3 regions of the Ectobacillus polymachus genome follow, and region 2 is predicted to be linked to each of the others. Evidence: predicted binding sites of a transcription regulator. Region 2 holds the regulator's gene; each other region holds the start of a gene.
What was found. The regulator Rex, encoded in region 2, represses fermentation and respiration genes when NADH is low (regulators of the CRP and FNR family bind a similar motif). The targets are predictions, from matches to a motif close to TTGTGAAATATTTCACAA.
Positions count from the first base shown of each region.

Region 1: the regulator Rex is predicted to act here: its motif matches at 1,934-1,951, upstream of arcA (arginine deiminase).
Region 3: the regulator Rex is predicted to act here: its motif matches at 4,501-4,518, upstream of ACM5BR_RS00145 (DUF1858 domain-containing protein).

Region 1 is NZ_JBLREB010000003.1:44,663-51,607, reverse strand. It holds gene ACM5BR_RS14285 (YhzD family protein) at 1-65, shown strand, start outside; gene ACM5BR_RS14280 (enoyl-CoA hydratase) at 211-999, opposite strand; gene argR (arginine repressor) at 1,263-1,718, shown strand; gene arcA (arginine deiminase) at 2,047-3,279, shown strand; gene argF (ornithine carbamoyltransferase) at 3,310-4,299, shown strand; gene arcD (arginine-ornithine antiporter) at 4,404-5,819, shown strand; gene arcC (carbamate kinase) at 5,854-6,825, shown strand.
Region 2 is NZ_JBLREB010000010.1:24,226-31,170, forward strand. It holds gene iscB (RNA-guided endonuclease IscB) at 1-339, opposite strand, end outside; gene ACM5BR_RS18420 (CPBP family intramembrane glutamic endopeptidase) at 721-1,449, shown strand; gene ACM5BR_RS18425 (YdiK family protein) at 1,451-1,660, shown strand; gene ACM5BR_RS18430 (redox-sensing transcriptional repressor Rex) at 1,728-2,357, opposite strand; gene ACM5BR_RS18435 (ABC-F family ATP-binding cassette domain-containing protein) at 2,641-4,566, shown strand; gene tsaD (tRNA (adenosine(37)-N6)-threonylcarbamoyltransferase complex transferase subunit TsaD) at 4,827-5,843, opposite strand; gene rimI (ribosomal protein S18-alanine N-acetyltransferase) at 5,843-6,292, opposite strand; gene tsaB (tRNA (adenosine(37)-N6)-threonylcarbamoyltransferase complex dimerization subunit type 1 TsaB) at 6,306-6,945, opposite strand, start outside.
Region 3 is NZ_JBLREB010000001.1:21,925-28,869, forward strand. It holds gene ACM5BR_RS00130 (RNA-guided endonuclease TnpB family protein) at 1-1,443, shown strand, start outside; gene ACM5BR_RS00135 (GNAT family N-acetyltransferase) at 2,151-2,618, opposite strand; gene ACM5BR_RS00140 (DUF438 domain-containing protein) at 2,964-4,193, opposite strand; gene ACM5BR_RS00145 (DUF1858 domain-containing protein) at 4,206-4,433, opposite strand; gene ACM5BR_RS00150 (hypothetical protein) at 4,721-5,530, opposite strand; gene ACM5BR_RS00155 (VOC family protein) at 5,846-6,217, shown strand; gene ACM5BR_RS00160 (hypothetical protein) at 6,621-6,800, opposite strand; gene ACM5BR_RS00165 (cupin domain-containing protein) at 6,878-6,945, opposite strand, start outside.

The DNA.
Region 1 (6,945 bases), on a different contig from region 2:
ATATGATGGAGCTAACACATCGCTGCATCAGTTCAAGCGGGAAGTTACTATTATTTCATTCCTAATAAAGCTAGTGCCTTGGCTCTAAAGGGCAGATGTTCCTCGTCCCACAAGAGCTGTTTAGATTTATGTGGGCGAGGTTATCTGTTAGTGCGAAAATCTTCCTCCCCCTAAAGGGGGTTGCAAACTCAGTAAAGACTGGATTCCTGCCTATTTTCCTGTAAAAGATGGCGGTCGTTTTTCTAGGAAAGCACGGATTCCTTCTGCATGGTCTTTTGTCTTTCGCATGCGCATTTGTCCTTCTTTTTCAAATGCTAATACCTGTTGCAACGTAGCTTTGTGTAATTCTGTGAAAATATGCTTAGTCTGTAGCATGGTCTGCACCGGCTTTTTCAGCCAACTCCCTACTTTTTTCTTTACGGTTTCTTGGAAATCCTCCTGTGCAACCTCATCGATCATTCCAATTTGCAATGCCTCGGCTGCTGTCATTCGTTTTCCTTCCCAAATGATTTGCTTAGCTGCATTTTCTCCTACTCGTTGCTTGAGAAAGAAATGTCCACCTCCATCTGGAATCAATCCAATGCCAATAAAATTCATCGCAATGAGTGATGAAGCATCTGCAAGGACATAATCAGCAGCTAACGCTAAACTAAGCCCGAGTCCAGCCGTCGGTCCATGTATAGCTGCAAGGACAAGCTTTGGCATCGTATATAAGGTTAACACTAACTCAGAAATTTGATTTATAATCGGATCAAATTTACTTTCATCAAGTTCAGCGAGCATTGATTTAATATCTCCGCCCGCTGAAAATCCTCGGCCCATCCCGCAAAGAACCACAACATCAGCATTGCTATTAGCAACAACTTGAAATACACGAAGAAGCTCCTTTATGGTCGGCACATCTAACGCATTTAGTACATTCGGACGATTTAGCATAATAGTTACCATTCTACCTTCATAGGTAACAACAACATTTTCTGTACTTTCCGATATATTCATATCCTCATCTCCCTCTATTTATAGCTTTCTATACAATTTAAGGAAGAAATTAAAAAATCCTTCTTTTATATTCCCTTATGTTCCTATTCCCTTTTGTCACGAAAAATGATTGATATAGGCATACTAATTTTTTTAGCATAATTTAATAAACGGAATACCAGTTGTAAAACTATGAACGTTTCCGCAACATTCAGCTTTATCCCGTTTCGTTAAAAATTATATCAAGATATAATAACAATAGAATATTAGAAAGGGTGTCTTTTATGAAGAAAGAGAAAAGACAACAGCTAATTAAACAATTGGTAAAAGAGAATGAAATAGGTACACAAGAGAGATTAGTAGAGTTATTAAAGAGTCATGGTGTATTAGTTACACAAGCGACTATTTCTCGAGATATTCGGGAATTACATTTAACAAAGGTAACCTCTCCTTCAGGAGTAACCATTTATACAATTTTCACAGAAAATAGTCCGAATGTTAATATGCAATTAAAGAAAAAATTAAAAGAAATCGTTGTAAAGATTGATTACGTTGATCGATTTACTATTATTAAAACTGCGCCTGGTAATGCTCATGTTATTGGTGCTTTATTAGATTCTTTAGACTGGAAAGAAAAAATAGGGAGTGTTTGTGGAAATAATACATGTCTTGTCATTGCTCCATCCAAAGCAGATAGCGAAATTATAAAAGAAAGATTAAAATTGATTTGTAAAGTTTAACTGGTTTTAATGGGATAGCCTGCGGCTATCCCTTTTTTTCGTTTCTCCCCATCAACCGTATAAGAAGTTTTCCCTTCTGCAATCTTTAATGAAAATTTTTTATACAAAATGATAGCTATCATGCACGAAATATGCACCATACATAGCAAATTATTGATTTCCTGAATTAGAATAGCTTATAAAAATACGCTTACCTATACTTTTTAAAAATCAACTTGTGAAATATTTCACTTATAAATGTCAACGCTTTCACATAAGTGCACATACATACGGGTTATTATGTACTTGTAAGAGATAAAGAAAGAACATTTAAAAGGGGGTACTACTCATGAAGCATCCGATACACATTACATCAGAAATTGGAGAATTACAGACGGTTTTACTAAAACGTCCTGGTAAAGAAATTGAAAATCTAACACCAGAGTATTTACAACAATTATTATTTGACGATATCCCATTCTTGCCAACTATGCAAAAGGAACATGACTATTTTGCAAACACTTTGCGAAATAGAGGGGTTGAAGTCCTATATTTAGAGAAATTAATGGCCGAAGCATTAGTTAACAAAGAACTTCGAGAAGAATTTGTTGATCGTATTTTAAAAGAAGGACAAGCAGATGTAAATGTTGCACATCAATCTTTAAAAGAATATTTACTTTCCTTTTCAAATGAAGAAATGATTCAAAAAATTATGAGTGGCGTGCGTAAGAGTGAAATTGAAACGCATAAGAAAGCACATCTTTACGAATTAATGGAGGAACATTATCCATTTTACTTAGATCCAATGCCAAATTTATATTTTACACGTGATCCAGCAGCATCAATGGGGAATGGCTTAACGATTAATAAAATGAGAGAGCCTGCACGAAGACGTGAATCTTTGTTTATGGAATATATTATTAAGCATCATCCACGATTTGCTACTCACAATATACCGGTTTGGTTAAATCGTGATTATAAGTTTCCAATTGAAGGCGGCGACGAACTTATCTTAAATGAAGAAACGATTGCGATTGGAGTATCTTCTCGAACTTCAGCTAAAGCCATTGAACGTTTAGCAAAAGAGTTATTTAGTCGTCAAGATAAAATTAAAAAAGTACTAGCAATAGAGATTCCAAAATGTCGTGCGTTTATGCACCTCGATACAGTATTTACAATGGTTGATTATGATAAATTTACCATTCATCCAACCATTCAAAGTCCAAAGGGAGATATGAATATTTATATTCTAGAAAAAGGACAGGATAAAGAGACTCTAAACATTACACACCGTACATCTTTAACCGAAGCTCTAAAAGAAGTATTAGGCTTAAGTGAATTAGTTCTCATTCCTTGCGGTGGAGGAGATATTATTGCTTCTGCTCGTGAACAATGGAACGATGGATCCAATACATTAGCCATTGCACCAGGAGTAGTTGTTACATATGATCGCAATTATGTTTCAAATGCTTTGTTAAGAGAAAATGGTATCGAGGTTATCGAAGTAATAAGTGCGGAATTGTCTCGCGGTCGTGGGGGTCCACGTTGTATGAGTATGCCAATTGTTCGTAAAGATATTTAGGAAGAATAATAGAGAAAGTAGGGATACATGATGTTAATGACAAAACCAAACTTAAAAGGTAAAAGTTTTCTTGCAGAAAAAGATTTTACAGAAGAAGAGTTATTATATTTTCTTGATTTAGCAGCAGAATTAAAAGAAAAAAAGAAAAATGGTATTCCACATCGTTATTTAGAGGGTAAAAATGTTGCACTTTTATTTGAAAAAACTTCAACTCGTACTCGTTGTGCATTTACAGTAGCGTGTACAGATTTAGGTGCACATCCTGAATATCTAGGTAAAAATGATATTCAGCTTGGAAAGAAAGAATCTGTAGAAGACACAGCGAAAGTTTTAGGACGTATGTTTGACGGCATTGAATTCCGTGGATTTGCACATTCAACAGTCGATTCTCTAGCAAAAAATTCAGGTGTACCTGTATGGAATGGCTTAACAGATCTTTGGCACCCAACACAAACTCTTGCAGATTTGTTAACAATAAAAGAACATGTAGGAAAGTTAAAAAATGTTAAGTTGGTTTACGTTGGAGATGGACGTAACAATGTAGCAAATAGCTTGTTAGTTGGTGGATCTATTGTAGGAATGGACGTACGGATTTGTACACCAGAATCATTATTCCCTGCCCAGGAAGTAATTGATTTAGCTAAAAAATATAATGACAATGTCATGATAACAAGCGATGTGAAAGAAGCTGTTGCAGGTGCAGATGTCATTTACACAGATGTGTGGGTATCAATGGGAGAAGAAGATAAATTTGCTGAACGTATTGCACTTCTTACACCATATCAAGTAAATATGAAAATGATTGAAAATACTGGAAATAAAGATGTGATTTTCTTACATTGTTTACCTGCCTTTCATGATATAGAAACAAAATACGGACAAGATGTATATGAAAAATATGGATTGAAAGAAATGGAAGTAACTGATGAAGTATTCCGCAGTAAACATGCGAAGGTATTTGATCAAGCTGAAAATAGAATGCATACAATTAAAGCTGTAATGGCGGCTACTTTGGGATAATGCAATAAATAAAGAAGGAGGAGACTCCTCCTTCTTTATCCTTCTTTAATATAATGATTCTCTACTGTCATTTATTCCTATCTAATATAAGAGTGGTGAGTGAAATGGGTCAAGAAAAGAAGTTAGGACTATTAACTTTAACAGGTCTTGTTGTAGGTTCCATGATTGGCGGCGGTGCATTTAACTTAGCAAGTGATATGGCACAAGGTGCAGGTGCAGGTGCCATTATTATTGGCTGGATTATAACGGGTATTGGAATGATTGCTCTTGGATTATCATTCCAAAACTTAACAAATAAAAGACCAGATTTAGATGGCGGAATTTTCAGTTATGCAAAAGCTGGATTTGGTAATTTTATGGGCTTTAATAGTGCATGGGGATACTGGTTATCTGCTTGGCTTGGAAATATTGCCTACTGTACATTATTATTCGCATCAATCGGTTATTTTTTTCCGACTTTTGAAGGCGGCCAAAACGTAGCCTCGATTATTGGAGCAAGTATATTACTCTGGTGTGTTCATATGTTGATTTTACGCGGCGTACAATCAGCAGCGCTTGTAAATTTAGTGACAACAATAGCGAAATTAGTTCCTGTTTTTGTATTTATTGTTGTAGGGATATGTGCTTTTCACATGAATATTTTCTTAGATGGATTCTGGGGACAAGGAGCTTCTTTTTCTTGGGCAGATGTAGGAAGCCAAGTTAAGAATACAATGCTAGTAACTCTTTGGGTATTTATTGGCATTGAAGGAGCTGTAGTCTTATCCAGTCGTGCAAAAAATCGAAGTGATATTGGGAAGGCAACTGTTATAGGATTACTTGGGACTCTCATTATTTATATTCTAATTACACTATTATCTTTAGGGATTATGCATCAGGCTGATGTAGCAAATTTGAAACATCCATCAATGGCATATTTATTTGAAAGTGTTGTTGGAAAATGGGGAGCTATATTTATTAATATAGGCTTAATTATTTCTGTATTAGGTGCTTGGTTAGGTTGGACGCTCTTAGCTTCTGAAATTCCTTATTTGGCTGCAAAAGATGGTGTATTTCCAAAATGGTTTGCAAAAGAAAATAAAAACAAAGCTCCTGTCAATTCATTATGGTTAACAAATGGTTTGATTCAAATATTCTTGTTGACATTTCTTATTTCAGATCAAGCATATCATTTTGCTTATTCTCTTGCTTCCTCTGCAATCTTGATTCCTTATGCTTTCTCAGCATTTTATCAATTTAAGCATAGTATACAGTCGACAGAAATAGATCGAACAAAGAATATTATAATTGGTTTAATTGCTAGTATATACGGGGTTTGGCTAGTTTATGCAGCTGGTTTAGATTATTTGTTAATGACCATGACACTATATGCGCCAGGAATTTTTATCTTTTATTATGTTCAAAAGCAAACAAAGTCAAAGAAAATATTTACTCGAGTTGAGCTTATTTCCGCGATAGTTATTGGAGTTTTAGCAGTATACGCAGTTTATGAAATGGTTATAGGCAAGATAACCTTTTAACAAGTCTCATAAAAATGAATCGGAGGGTTGAAAGATGAAAAGAAAAAAAGTCGTCATTGCATTAGGAGGAAACGCAATACAAACTGGAAATGGAAAGGCAACTGCACAAGCACAACAGGAAGCGCTAGATAGAACAGCAGAACAACTAGTTAAGCTTGTCGAAACAAATAATATAGATATTGTCATTGCGCATGGAAACGGTCCACAAGTTGGTAATATTTTACTGCAACAAAAAGCAGCGGAAACGGAAAAAACTCCTGCAATGCCATTAGATACTTGCGGTGCAATGAGTCAAGGAATGATTGGATATTGGATGGAGAATGCAATTGAAAATGCTTTGATAAAGCGGAATATACACAAAGATGTAGTATCAGTTATCACTCGGGTTGTAGTAGATGAAAAGGATGAAGCGTTCCAAAATCCAACAAAACCGATTGGTCCCTTCTATACGGAAGAAGAAGCACGAGAATTAATGGAAACAACAAAAGCGACATTTAAAGAAGATGCAGGGCGTGGATGGCGTCGTGTGGTCCCTTCGCCAATACCAGTAAGTATTCATGAATATAAAATAATTAATTCATTAGTAGAGGATGGCGATATTGTCATTGCTGTTGGAGGAGGAGGTATTCCAGTTATTGAATCTAAGGATGGATTAAAGGGAACCGAGGCTGTTATTGATAAAGATTTTGCTGCGCAAAAATTAGCTGAATTAGTAAATGCCGACATTCTCGTTATTTTAACTGCAGTTGAAAATGTGTATGTAAATTTCAATACACCTAATCAAAAGAAATTAGAAAATGTTACAGTAGATGAACTAGAACAATATATTCTCGACAACCAATTTGCAGCAGGAAGCATGCTTCCGAAAATTAAAGCAGCCATTAATTTTGTTAATACAGATTCAAACCGAAAAACGATTATTACTTCATTAGACAAAGTATATGAGGCGTTAGAAGAAAAGAGCGGTACCATTATTTCGAAGCAGAATACATGTGTATGTATATAAAGTGAAACTTCCCAAAAGTAGAGGGTTCTCCCCTGCTTTTGGGTTAGTCCGCCCAACCTTTGCTTACAAGCAGCCAGGTTCTCCGATTTCTCTTTAGCCTTGAAGTGCGACCCTTAAATA
Region 2 (6,945 bases):
GAGAAAACGTGCTTTGCGATATCTTGTTTTTCGTTGTCTTCTACTTCTGCGTAATGTAGCTCTTAGTGTGAGATTTTCTTTGACATCCTGACGTAGCTCAATGGTTCCTTTTGTTAGTACTTTGTCTTCCGTGGTAATCGCAATGCCGATATGCTTTGCGCCGCTGTCCACGCCGATTGTGACAGGTTGCACCGTTTCACCTGTCGCAGATAGCAGTTGAATGGTAAATGGTGTGTACTTCACAATGTTTGCTTTTCCTTGTTTGAGAAGAAGCCGCGCCTTGCGATGACTGCAAGGCATGAGCGGTTCTCCCCTTACATTCTTGACAAATACACGCATGTTTTGTCCCTCCTAAGAGTTTGTTTCCCTTCGCCAATGTTTGTAGGTGTTAGCAACTTCTCCTGCAAGAAGGCATGTGGTTGACCGTTCCTTCCCAATCAGAACTGTTACAGGGCCACCATAGAGCCAAGAACTAGGGAATCATTCTTGGGTATGCAACCTACGAACGGAGCCCACGAAAGACTGAGGCTAGACAACTAGGACTTTTTCAAGCCCCCACTTCAAAACGCGATAGCGTTTAAGTGGTGGATAGTTGACAATTGTATGATACAATAAAGTGAAACTCCCATTGTTTCGAGCACCCAATTAGTTCTTTTCTCTTTAAAACGTGAATTTCCTTTTTTATTAACGTAAATTTATACGGAAACGGAGAAAGTAAAATTGAATCAAAAGTATTGGTGGATTATTATTACATATATTGTTATGCAGATTTCCAGTTTACTTGGCATTCCTCTTTTATTAAGGACTGGATGGTATCATACATATAGCAGAAGTGTGCAAATTGAGATGGCTTCTGCGCATTGGGCGATTATCAGCTTTGTTACAGCTCTTATCATCATCCTGCTATTACTTCGACACGATGATGATCCGCTTGCCCGCAATAAGATGGGAATCGGTTACACAATCCTATGGATGTTTGCAGGTATTTTCCTTGCTCTATTTGCACAAACCATTGCAGCAAATATCGAAATGCGAATATTTGGCATTAATCCTGGTTCAGAAAATACACAGCGGCTCGTAGATATTGCCAAGGTTAGCCCTTTGTTCATTCTCGTTACATCCATTTTCGGACCGATTATGGAAGAAATCGTATTTCGAAAAATTTTATTTGGTTCCCTTTATAAGCACTTTCATTTTTTTGTGGCTGCCATTATCAGCTCACTCATATTTGCAACGGTTCATTTCGACTTTAGCCACCTATTGGTTTATACATCCATGGGTTTCGTATTTTCCTTTTTATACATACACACGAGACGAATTATTGTTCCTATCTTCGCCCATGTTATGATGAATACCATTGTTATTCTTATCAACATTGGACTACACGATTACTTAGATAAAATGATGAAGCAGGCCGAAACCTTGCACACAATTATTGGAGGCTTTTGAGATGCTTAGAAATTCTAATATATTTATGGCGATAATCTACCTTCTGTTCGGCGGCATTTTTACCTATTTAGCGATAACAAGCGTAGAAACGACAATATGGAATGTATACACACTATTACTAATCATTATGGCTACCTTTGATTTTGGTCTTGCCATTCGCCTAATTTTTCTAAAGTGGCAGGCGACGAGAAATCCGAAGCAAAAAAAGTAAAGACTCTTACAAAAAATGGACCGCTATGCGGTCCATTTTATATTTCCTTATTATTATGTAAAACTTATTATTTCGGATAATGCTTTAGAAAATAAACGAGCGTCTGAAGTTCAACGGATAAATCAATATGATGAATGCGAATATGATCCTGTACGTTGATGCGGGCAGGTGTAAAATTTAGAATTCCTTCTATGCTCGTTTTTGATAATCGATCAGCAACAGACTGTGCAACCGTTGCAGGTACCGTTAAAATGGCTACTTTAACATCCTCTGTCATTCTTTGTTCTAGGTCATCTAAATGATAGACAGGCACTTCTCCAATAATGGTTCCAACTTTCTTCTCATCTACGTCAAAAGCCATTGCAATTTTCGTGTTATTATTTTTCAAGAAATTGTAATTTAAGAAAGCGGTTCCTAAATTTCCAACTCCAATTAACGCTACTTGAGTTAAATCATCTTGGTCAAGTGTTTGGCTGAAAAATGATAATAGATAGTTTACATTGTAACCGTACCCTTTTTTACCTAATGCACCGAAGTAAGAAAAATCTCTGCGAATCGTAGCAGAATCAACTTTTACCGCTTCGCTAAGCTCGGCTGAGGAAACCCGTTGCTTTCCTGAGAGCGATAGGTTTTTAATAAAACGATAATACAAAGGCAGTCGTTTCGCAGTTGCCTGCGGAATTTTAGGCTGATCCATCATATCCCCCTCTCTCCTATTTTTGTTTATCATGCTGTGACGGCTATATAAGGCATGTGAACGTATAATAATGGTTGGCTTCACATCTAATAGGAAAACCTCCAACCTAGAAAAATTCACCTTTTACACACAGAATATAAGTTGAAAGTTTATTGGTGTAAAGCTTTCCTTGTATAATAGAGATAGATTCTCCTAAATAAACTATACAACATTTTACATGATGTTGAAAAACATTAGTTTTTTATAATTATATAGTAGACAAACTAATTTGAGGTGAAACACATTGATTTTATTACAAGTAAATGGATTGACGAAGCTTTTTGGAGCGGATGTCATTTTATCCAATATAAAATTAGAAGTCCAAACACGCGATCGTGTTGCACTTGTTGGACGTAACGGAGCCGGAAAATCAACGTTACTAAAAATTATTGCAGGGGAAATGTCTTATGAAGCAGGGGAGATTATTAAGCCTAAAGACGTATCCATTGGTTATCTAGCACAAAATACGGGCTTAGAAACTTCCTTAACAATTGGTGAAGAGATGCTCACAGTCTTTCGCAAGCTACAAGACATGGAGAACGAGCTGCGCAAGATGGAACAGGAAATGGGCAAGGAAGAGATATTTACCAATCCGGAACAGTATGAAAAGCTTCTAGGAGAATATGATCGTCTTCAGCAGCTCTTTAGCGATCTAGGTGGATATCAATATGAAGCAGATATTCGTTCTGTACTCACTGGCTTAGGATTTCCTGTAGAAACACATACCATGCAAATTTCTATGCTAAGCGGCGGCCAGAAAACACGACTCGCATTAGGAAAACTGTTACTAACCAAACCTGATCTACTGATTCTAGATGAACCTACGAACCATCTAGACATTGAAACCCTTACATGGCTAGAACAATATTTACAAGGCTACTCTGGCGCCATTCTAATTGTTTCCCATGACCGCTACTTTTTAGATCGTATTGTGACGCAGGTATATGAAATATCTAATACGCATAGCAAACGTTTCACAGGGAACTACAGTAAATATCTAGAAAGAAAAGCAGATTGGTATGAGCAAGAAATGAAGCGATATGAAAAGCAGCAGGATGAAGTAGCCAAGCTGCAGGATTTTGTTCAGCGTAATATCGCAAGAGCATCGACAACGAAGCGTGCACAAAGCCGTCGTAAGCAATTAGAGCGTATGGAGCTTATGACCAAACCACTTGATGATGATAAATCAGCCTCCTTTCATTTTGAAATCGAACGCCAAAGCGGTAACGATGTACTCCATGTAAAAGATGCTGCTGTCGGATACAAGGGAACTCCTATCATCGAACATGTGAATATGTATATTACTCGCGGTGACAGCATTGCACTCGTCGGTCCAAATGGAATCGGCAAATCAACTTTATTAAAGACGATGGTAAATCAATTAGATGTGCTTCAAGGTACCATTTCATTTGGTTCTAACGTTACGATTGGCTATTACGATCAACAGCAGGCCATTTTAACCTCCTCCAAACGTGTATTAGACGAGCTTTGGGATGAGTACCCCTTACAGCCTGAAAAGGAAATACGTACCGTACTCGGAAATTTCCTATTCTCTGGGGATGATGTGTTAAAAATTGTCTCTTCCTTAAGCGGTGGTGAGAAGGCGCGTCTAGCCCTTGCAAAACTGATGATGCAAAAATGCAATGTATTAATTTTAGACGAGCCTACTAACCACTTAGATATAAATAGCAAAGAAATACTCGAAAATGCCTTGATTGATTTCCCTGGAACCATTTTATTCGTCTCCCATGACCGATATTTTATTAATAGAGTTGCATCAAAGGTTATTGAGTTATCCAAGGATGGGACAATAGAGTATCTTGGTGACTATGATTACTATATAGAGAAAAAAGCGGAAACGCTTGAAATTGCTCAGCTGAAAGAGGAGGAAACGAAACAAATACCTACCCCTAATATAGCAGCTGAAAAACGGAACTATGAAGAGGATAAAGAGCGAAAAAAACAAAATCGCAAGCTCACGCGAAAGCTTGAGGAAATAGAAGAAAGCATTATGCAGTTAGAGGAACAGATTGCAGCATTTGAAGAGGAGCTTTGCTTACCTGAAGTGTTCCAGGACTATGAAAAGGTGCAAAGCATCCATAAGGAAAAAGAAACTGCAGAATCCAAGCTTGAATCACTTATGGAAGAATGGGAAGAATTACAAAGCTAATGAGCGAAATGTATCCACCTGTGGATATATGAATATAAAAACTAACGAAAAAGAGTAGATGCGAGAGCTTCTCCTCTTTTTTACACACTATCCACAGGTATATACACATATGTATGTTGATATTCTGCGATCCATACTAAGTTATACACATTAAGCACAGGCTTACCCACAGTTATCCACAAACATATACACAAATACACAGCAGTTAATCACAAGTTTTTCACTACTTTATTCACAAATCATAATTCAAACTGTGGATATTATTTTTCAATCGGCAATCCCGGATTAGCATTTAACGCTAACGTCGACCGTTTTCCTTTTTGAAACAGAATCGTTCCTGCAGCACCTATCATAGCTGCATTGTCTGTGCATAAAGACAATGGAGGAATGATGAGTTCCACTTGATCCTGGTTTTGAAAGGCTTGCTCTAGCGCATGACGTAATCCTTTATTTGCAGCAACTCCGCCAGCTAATAACACCTGTTTAACTTTATATTCCTCTGCAGCACGGACTGTTTTCGTAACTAACACATCTACCACGCTAGCTTGGAAACTAGCAGCTAAATCTTCCGGTACAATCGTTTCTCCGCGCTGACTTGCGTTATGAACGGTATTAATGACTGCTGATTTTAATCCACTAAAGCTAAAATCGTATGAATCTGGTTCTAGCCATGCTCGTGGTAAGTCAATCGTTGGGCTCCCTTGCGCTGCTAAACGATCTATGTGCGGACCGCCCGGATATGGGAATGATAGCGTCCGTGCTACTTTATCGTAAGCTTCCCCAGCTGCATCGTCTCTTGTTTCTCCAATCACTTCAAATGAGCCATGCTCTTTCATGTAGACTAGCTCTGTATGACCACCTGATACAACGAGAGCAAGTAACGGGAAATTCATTTCCTTAATCAAGCGATTGGCATAAATATGTCCTGCAATATGATGAACTCCGACAAGCGGAATTTGATGAGCAAATGAAATAGCTTTTGCTGCATGTACGCCTACTAACAATGCTCCAACTAGTCCTGGCCCTTCGGTAACCGCAATTGCATCTAAATCGGCAAATGTAACATTTGCTTTCTGCATCGCTTCAGCAATGACAATTGTTATTTGTTCCACATGGTGGCGAGACGCAATTTCAGGCACAACTCCACCAAACCGCTTATGGCTTTCAATTTGAGAAGCCACTACATTTGAGACAATTTCACGTCCATTTCGAATAATTGCTGCTGCTGTTTCATCACAGCTTGATTCAATAGCTAATACGATTGTATCTTTTTCCATTATAAATTCACCCACATTACGAGCGCATCCTCGTAGTTATCTGTATAGTATCCTTTCCGAATACCTCCGTTTAAAAACCCTAACTTCCGATATAAACCTTGTGCAATTATGTTCGATACACGAACTTCAAGCGACATCGTTTTACCACCTTTTTGCCGCGCGTATTCCATTACAAAGCGCAACAAAGCTTCGCCAAGCTGCCTGCCTCTGTATGCGGGCAGTATTGCAATATTCGTAATGCTTGCTTCATCTAAAATGAGCCACATACCGCAGTATCCGACAACCTGACCATTCTCTTCCAGAACGGTATAATTTGCATATTCATTCATCGTGAGTTCTCGTATAAACGCATCCTCCGTCCAGGGAATTGTAAAAGACGCATGTTCAATTTCCAAAACGGATTCAATATCTTCTAGCTGCATATCACGAAATGTTATGAGTGTGTTCATAGCCGTCAGTCCTCTACTTGTTCTGATTTGCTAGCCATTTCGCTTCCGCCTCTGCTAGACGTAAATAGCTTGGTACGAAGGTATGTACATCCTGCGCTGGCTCTTCTGCTCCTAATATAGCTAATGCACCTGGTCTCGGCTGATTTATTGTAGCTTTCGCAAAAATCGCTTGTTCGCCAAGTTCTTGTTCTATCATCGATTGGTGAATAGCAAGATCTTGTCCAATAAATAAAACAGGTTGCTCATATTTTTTCACGATTTGCATCCAATCGGGAAGAAGAATAATTCGATCCTTTTCTTCTACTTGTAATCCGTTATCCCAACGATATAATCCTGTAAAGACCTGCTGACGCCGTGCATCAAATAGCGGACAGATGTACCCTTTAAAGTAAACGCCATTTACAGCTAAAGCAGCAAGGCTTGAAACTCCTGAAAGTGGAATTTGGAGCGACCATGCTAGTGTTTTTGCTACTGTAACTCCTATACGAATGCCTGTATATGATCCTGGTCCTTGCGCTACGACAATTTTCTCTAATTCCGTACTCTTTACATTACACATTGATAAAAGCTGCTCAATTGCAGGCATAAGACGCACAGAATGGTTATTCTTTGTATTAGTAACTATTTCACCTAACACATTCGATCCATCTACG
Region 3 (6,945 bases), on a different contig from region 2:
ACGCCAACATACGTGATGCCTTTGCCTTTAAAAGTTGAAACATGGCAAGAACACATTTTAGAAAAACGCCTAAACATTGGGCGGAATATCTACAACGCCTGTCTAGGTGAAGCATGGCGTAGGTATAAATACATGATACGCAATCCTAGGTATTGGGAAGTGGTTCGTATGCCGAAAGGGAAAGAACGCAATCAACTTCTAGATCAATGGAAAGAACAATACGGCTTTCGTAAATTCGACTTAAATATGTACGTGCAAGAAATGGGGCGTAAGTTTAAGCAAAACATTGGTTCCCAAATGGCCCAGAATATCGCTGAACGTGCGTTTCGAGCAGTTGAGAAAGTCCTGTATGGGAACGGAAAGAAGGTACGGTTTTGTTCAGTAGGTCAATTCTTTTCGTTAGAAGAAAAGACAAACAAGACAGGATTTCGGTACTTCCCCGAAACCAAACGCATAGAATGGCTAGGGCTTATCCTGCCTGTCATTCTTAAAGATCATGATGAGTACGCACATATTGCCCTTCAAGATAAAATGAAATATTGCCGACTTGTAAAGAAAGTGATTCGTGGTAAAAATCGTTACTACGTTCAATTTGCGTTAGAAGGTTTTCCGCCAAAGAAACACAATCAGAATTATTCCAAAGATGAAAGCGCTCGCGTTGGATTAGATATTGGTACATCCACACTCGCCATTGCTTCTGAAAAGGAAGTGAAGCTACTCGAGTTGGCGGAGGGTTTGTCCACCCGCGAACACAAAAAACGCATCTTACAGCGTAAATTAGATCGTAGGCGTAGAGCGAATAACCCTAACAAATATAAGGAAGATGGCACAATCAATAAATCAAATCGAGAGAAATGGATGCAAAGTGAAAATTACAAAAAAGCTCGAAAAGAAGTAGCGGAAATGAGCCGAAAGGTAGCTGATAAGAGAAGACTTGCGCACAACATTCTAGCAAACCATATTCTCTCGTTAGGTTTAGATATTCGAGTGGAAACAATGAATTTCAAAGGACTTCAAGCAAAAACAAAGAAAACAGAGGGTAGTGAAAAGACTGGACGATTCAAACGTAAAAAACGTTTTGGAAAGTCATTAGCGAATCGTGCGCCATCGATGCTACTTACGATTATCGACAACAAACTAAACTATTTCGGCTTATCCCTAAAGCGGATTGACACCGCTAAAGTAAAAGCCAGTCAATTTGAACACTTCACACAAACTTACGTAAAGAAAAAACTCTGGGAACGTTGGAACCACTTCGAACAATGTAATGTTCAGCGAGATTTGTATAGTGCCTTCCTGATTATGAATACAAAAGATAACCTACGTGAAATCGATGTTGGACGAGCAAATAAAACTTGGGATCACTTCTTTGAAAAACACGAACAGGAAATGGAACGAATCAAACATTTGAACAAAAAACAATTACGTAGTATCGGCTTGTAAAACTTCAATATAAAAGGGTTTTGAACCGAGCCAACAGGGCGCTAATGGCAGCAAAAGTTGCCTTGCCCATGAAAGTCTAAGGGAAACAGCTGAGTGGCTGATGTTAGCCGAAAACTCGTTTTCGGTCATTCAGACGAAGGCTGAATGAATGTACCTTAGAACCTCGTGACTTTAGTCATGAGAGGTTCAGTATTGATTCACTAGTAGTACTAGCTTGCTTTTTTCTATTCAAACTATCTAACACTAGTTTAAAAACATTTTACAAGGAAAGTATTTTAAAAGTATGGTTATTTGGATTTTTAGCAGATATAATTGGGGCGGCGTTTTTATATCTAATAGGGGCAGGTCTTCTAGAACTACCCAATAAACTGAGTTATGCAATATGTTATGATCCATTTAGCAATCCTCTAGCAGTAATCATCATTTTAATCTCGATGATACTAGCATCAACCTTTATTTTTATTTTTAATTATAAAATTACTTTTAAGGCGATCATTGAAGAGACAAAAATGAGGTTTAAGGTTGCGCTTACGATTGCAATTGTCACCATACCATGGACATTTTTATTGCCAATGAAATGGTTTTATAAAATGTAAAGTGTCTCATGTAGTAATTTGATAAAGCTATATAAGACTCCCACCTCAAGATTCTGAGAAAACAAAGAAAATGGGTGGGGAATAACTTAATTTCCCCAACTAGTTTAAGAATTAAAGCTGTTTCTGCATAGAGACAACGTTTATATTGATACCGTTTGGTTTATGTACAACTTCCTCATTATAAATGCTATATCCTATGGAACGATATAAATGAATATTTTTAGGCACAGTCATACGAACTTTACATAGTAACGAAGAAATTTCTTTATTGTTTGCATATTCTTCTAAGGACTTTAATATTTTTTTCGCAATACCTTGACCCTGTTTTTCAGGAATAACTGATAGTCTATAAAAATAAAGACCATTTTCTTTTACTTGAAAACGAACCATTCCTACTGGCTCATGTTCAACATAGCCAATTAAGCCCTGCTCACCATTCTTTAAAGCGATTGCTATTGATTGAACCGTTTCCTCTAAAGCACTTGATGGTGGCACTTCATCTTTATATTCCATAAATGCCTGAATCATTAAATCGTGAATTAATGGAGCATCCGATACTTCTGCAAATTTAATTTCCATACATAAGCGCCTCCTTTTATGATAAATATACAATATTCTAAATTTTTATACAATGAGATGTTAGCTGGTAGTATTGTACAGTGAGGACAGTTAAGTTAATCGAAAATCAAGCATTTACTTTAACAAATCCATATTTTTAAAGTAATTGATCATATTCAGCTAGTTGCTCCAAAGGCACGCACATTAATAAAATTATGATATATGATGATTACTTTGTTAATTTTGAGAACAAGTGAATCTGAAACGGATATGTATACTTGGCAATTGGAAGAATTATTAGCTACACCCCACCTCTAAGCGTAGGTGGGGCATAGCTTTAATACAATTTTTAACATTATATTGTAATTATGAAAGAATGCGTTTTTCCCCTTGAATTTCTTGAATTGGGTTAATATTTTGCGTGAACTCAAGAGTACCCATATATTCGCCGCTTTCATTCCGTACTGCGAAATAGCGAATGTATACATATTTATCTTGGAATTTTATCCAGAAATCTTCACAATCTTTTGTACCTGACTTGAAGTCTTCCAAGAGCTTTTCAACGACATGAACACTTTTAGGAGGATGGCAGTTTTGGACTGTTCTGCCGATCACTGCTTTTGTGCGGGCAAAGATGCGTTCCTTTCCGTGAGAGAAGTAACGCACAACATCATTATTATCAATGAATGTAATATCTACAGGTAAGTGGTTTAACATCAGTTCTAATTGTTTTAAAGACAGGATACCGGTTTCGAAACGAATCATTCCTTCAGATATTGCTTCTGCTTGTATTGCTTTTCTTTCAGGTACCCATATAGTTGTAGGACTTGTTAAGCAATAGCCGATTTCATCACTTTCATGAGCGATTTTCATCCATTCATCCTCTGTAAGGGTTTGAAGAGCCATTGGAAATAAAATGTTTTCCTCTTTAAAAATCATTTCGCTTACTTCACGGATAACGAAATAGATGCTATCTAGGACTGTCTTCTTATCTCCGCTATATTTCATTAATTGTTGTTTCGCTTGTTTAATAGATTCGCGAATTCTGTCGTCAACTCCCCACATTACTTGTGTTGGACCGAAAATACCGTATTTCTCTAAATAAGGGAATAGTAGATTTTCTTTCCGACTGTAATGTTTATCAATATCTAGTAACAAATTTAAATCTGCTATTAATTTATATCTATTTACTTCACTATCTTCTTTTTCAAAACGTTCATAGTGAAGCTGAAGTTTGAAGTTAACAAGCATATCGACTTCTTTATTTTCCATTTTAAATGTATGAACCGGATGCCCAGGCTGATCCTCTGGATTATCAGATCGGTGAATTTCTTCAATGGAACCCTTAAAAACAGCCGTATGCACGGAGCATAGATGTTGTACTTCTTCCACTGGAATTCCTTCTTCTTCCATAAGTGCCTGTTCGAGTTGAGAGATTTCTGCGACGGTAATATTTCCAACTGCTTCTTCAAATTGAGATTTTACTTCTTCCACGCTTTTTCCATTATGAAGATCTTTAATGATTCTTTTTAAGATTGCTTGTCGTTCGGATTTATTGATACTTTCTTGTTCACGGTTATTAATGATTTCACTCATAAAGATTCTCCTTTACTCGTTAATGGTAAATCCATTGTTTTTTAAGGTTTCTTTCACAATATCGAATGAGATTCCTTTCATTCGGCATCCATTTGGAATCGTCATGACACGGCCAGCTGTTTGCAGCATGCCGGGTTTTATTATATTTTCAAAGCCTAAATCTTTTAATATAGGGATCATTTCAGGAAACTGGGTAGTTAATTCGTAAACAGTTAGATGAAAATTAATCGACTTTGTCATCATTCTTACCTCAAAAATAAGTGATAGTAATTCTCAATCACAATGTAACATATAGATAGGAATTAGATTGTGAGATGAATCACATATTTGGTTTTTTAAGATGATTTAATGGAGTTTCTCAAGGAGTAACTAAAAATTGAAGTGAGCCTAAACTTGCAATTGTCACAATAATAGTGGGGGATAGAATTTTTTGAAGAATATAAGACTCCCACTCAAGATTCTGAGAAAACGAAGAAAATGGGTGGGAGATAACTGATGATACGTCCTTACTTTTAGGAAGTTTCACTTTATTTGATTTCTTGTATGTCTGTACCTACAGGAATAGAATCACTAGTTAATTGTTGACCGAATACCAATTTCCATTGGTTAGATTCCCTCAACATAGGAATCGTTCCGGAAATCTTATAAGATCCAAAATCCTGTTCAAGTGTAACCAAAGCCAAATTCTTTCCAATAACGGTTAACTGCTTGAGCTCCATTTTTGTAGGATGCTTGCTTAAACGTTGGAAATGTTGCTTGACTTGTTCCTTACTAGTGGGAGAAACAATATACAGATGTGTTAATAAGTCGTCTATTCTGTCCGATTTTAAGGCTTCAATACAACTGTTAACAGCTTCTTGAGCCTCATGTTCTGATGTAGTTGCTTTATTTAAGGTACTGGTCTGTGTATAACCTTGTGGTGGAATTCCTCTTACTATTTTCCATTGATTATTTTCTTTATATACAGGAGTTGTGCTAATCATAATTCTATCTTTAAAGCGCATCTCAGTAGAAAGAATAACAAGTGAATCATTGACTACTTTTGCATGAGTAATGGAAGCTTGGAGCAAAGGGTGATGCTTAATTATCCTTGCATAGAACTCGTTTAGGTTTGATATATCATGTACATATGTAGAATATTTTATCATTTGTTCAACATTGCCTGATTTCTGAGCAGAGAAGAAATGAACTGCAGCTTGACGTGCTTCTTGTTCAACTTGACTATTTTCATGAACAGCAGCAGATACAGTTTTTATAGATGGAGTTAAACAGGTACCTCCAATGAACAGTGTGATTGCTATTCCGCCTGTAACAATGCCTTTACATAAAGTTTTCATTTTATAACCTCACTTTTTTGTTTCATTCTTTACGTTAGTTTGAGGAAATATATAAAACTTTATGTGTAATGCTAAAAATCTATTTATATAGCCGTTCTTAAGAAATACATAAATAACTGCTGTTTTCATAAAATTGCAGCTTTTTCAGACAAAAAAATTAATCGCTCTTATGAATTAACTACCACTTGTGAGTCTTTCATAAGATTTACTTATGTAAATAAATAACAAACATAACATTTTCTTATTCCTTAAATTGACATAAAATTGATAGTAGAAAAGTAAAAACGGTATAAAAGCAGAAGGGAAGGATGTAAAGTGTCGTTTATTTTTAAAACCATTGACCATATTCAGCTAGCCGCTCCATTAGGTAGTGAAGAAACTGCAAGAAACTTTTTTAAGGGCATTTTAGGGTGGGATGAAATTGAAAAGCCGAAAGATTTAAAGAAACGGGGCGGGGTGTGGTTTACATTCGGAAATCAACAAATACATATAGGGATTGAAGAACCATTTTCTCCAGCTAAAAAGGCACATCCTGCATTTGAAGTGGAACATATAGAGGAACTAAAAAGACATCTGATTACGAACGGTGTTCATGTGATAGAAGATGATAAACTTCCAGGAGCGAAAAGATTCTATATTTCGGATCCTTTTGGGAACCGTATAGAATTGTTAGAGTGGATCAAATAATGAAAAATAGTCTCTGTTAAATTTAAAGTATGTAAGTTTTATTTTTCTATCATTAAGTGAGAGGAGAACCAGATGAAGAATAAAATTCCATTATTTTTGTCGCTATTCGCCTTAGTAGGTCAATTTCTTTATTTTTTAATTGTGTCTCTATATACAGGTGAATTTAGATATATGATATGGAGTTTCATGGTTAGTATGATTATTGGTGTTCCTTCACTGATAAAAACATTACAAAAAACGAATAAAGGCGATCAAAACTCGAACCTAGATTGATTTTGTTTTTTTTAACTTCGAAATAAAAATAAATTTATGTAATTCAATTTAAATGTTGATATATTGAAAATAAAATGGCTTGGCTCTATTTTAGTAGAACTAAGCCTATTTTACCTTAGCTATCACCATTTCACTTTTTAAAAATAGTTGTATTTTCAATACGAATAGAATCAACTTCTCCACATTTTAAACAAAATGTATAAACCTTATTGGAGCCACTCCATGAAAACTTATTAGGTTTAATAGGTATATAATCTGTCCCTTCAGCAAATTCGCTGCTTCCACATTTACCACATTTTTTGTTTTCCATATTGAAAATTCCCCCTGTAATTTCTTTATATTTCTACTTTTTAGCTGAATATTAGCTTAAGGAATAACACTGGTAGACTAACTGTTGTTCCCTTTTATATCATTACTTGTCTTTTCAAAACATATATTAACTGTCCGTTCATTTG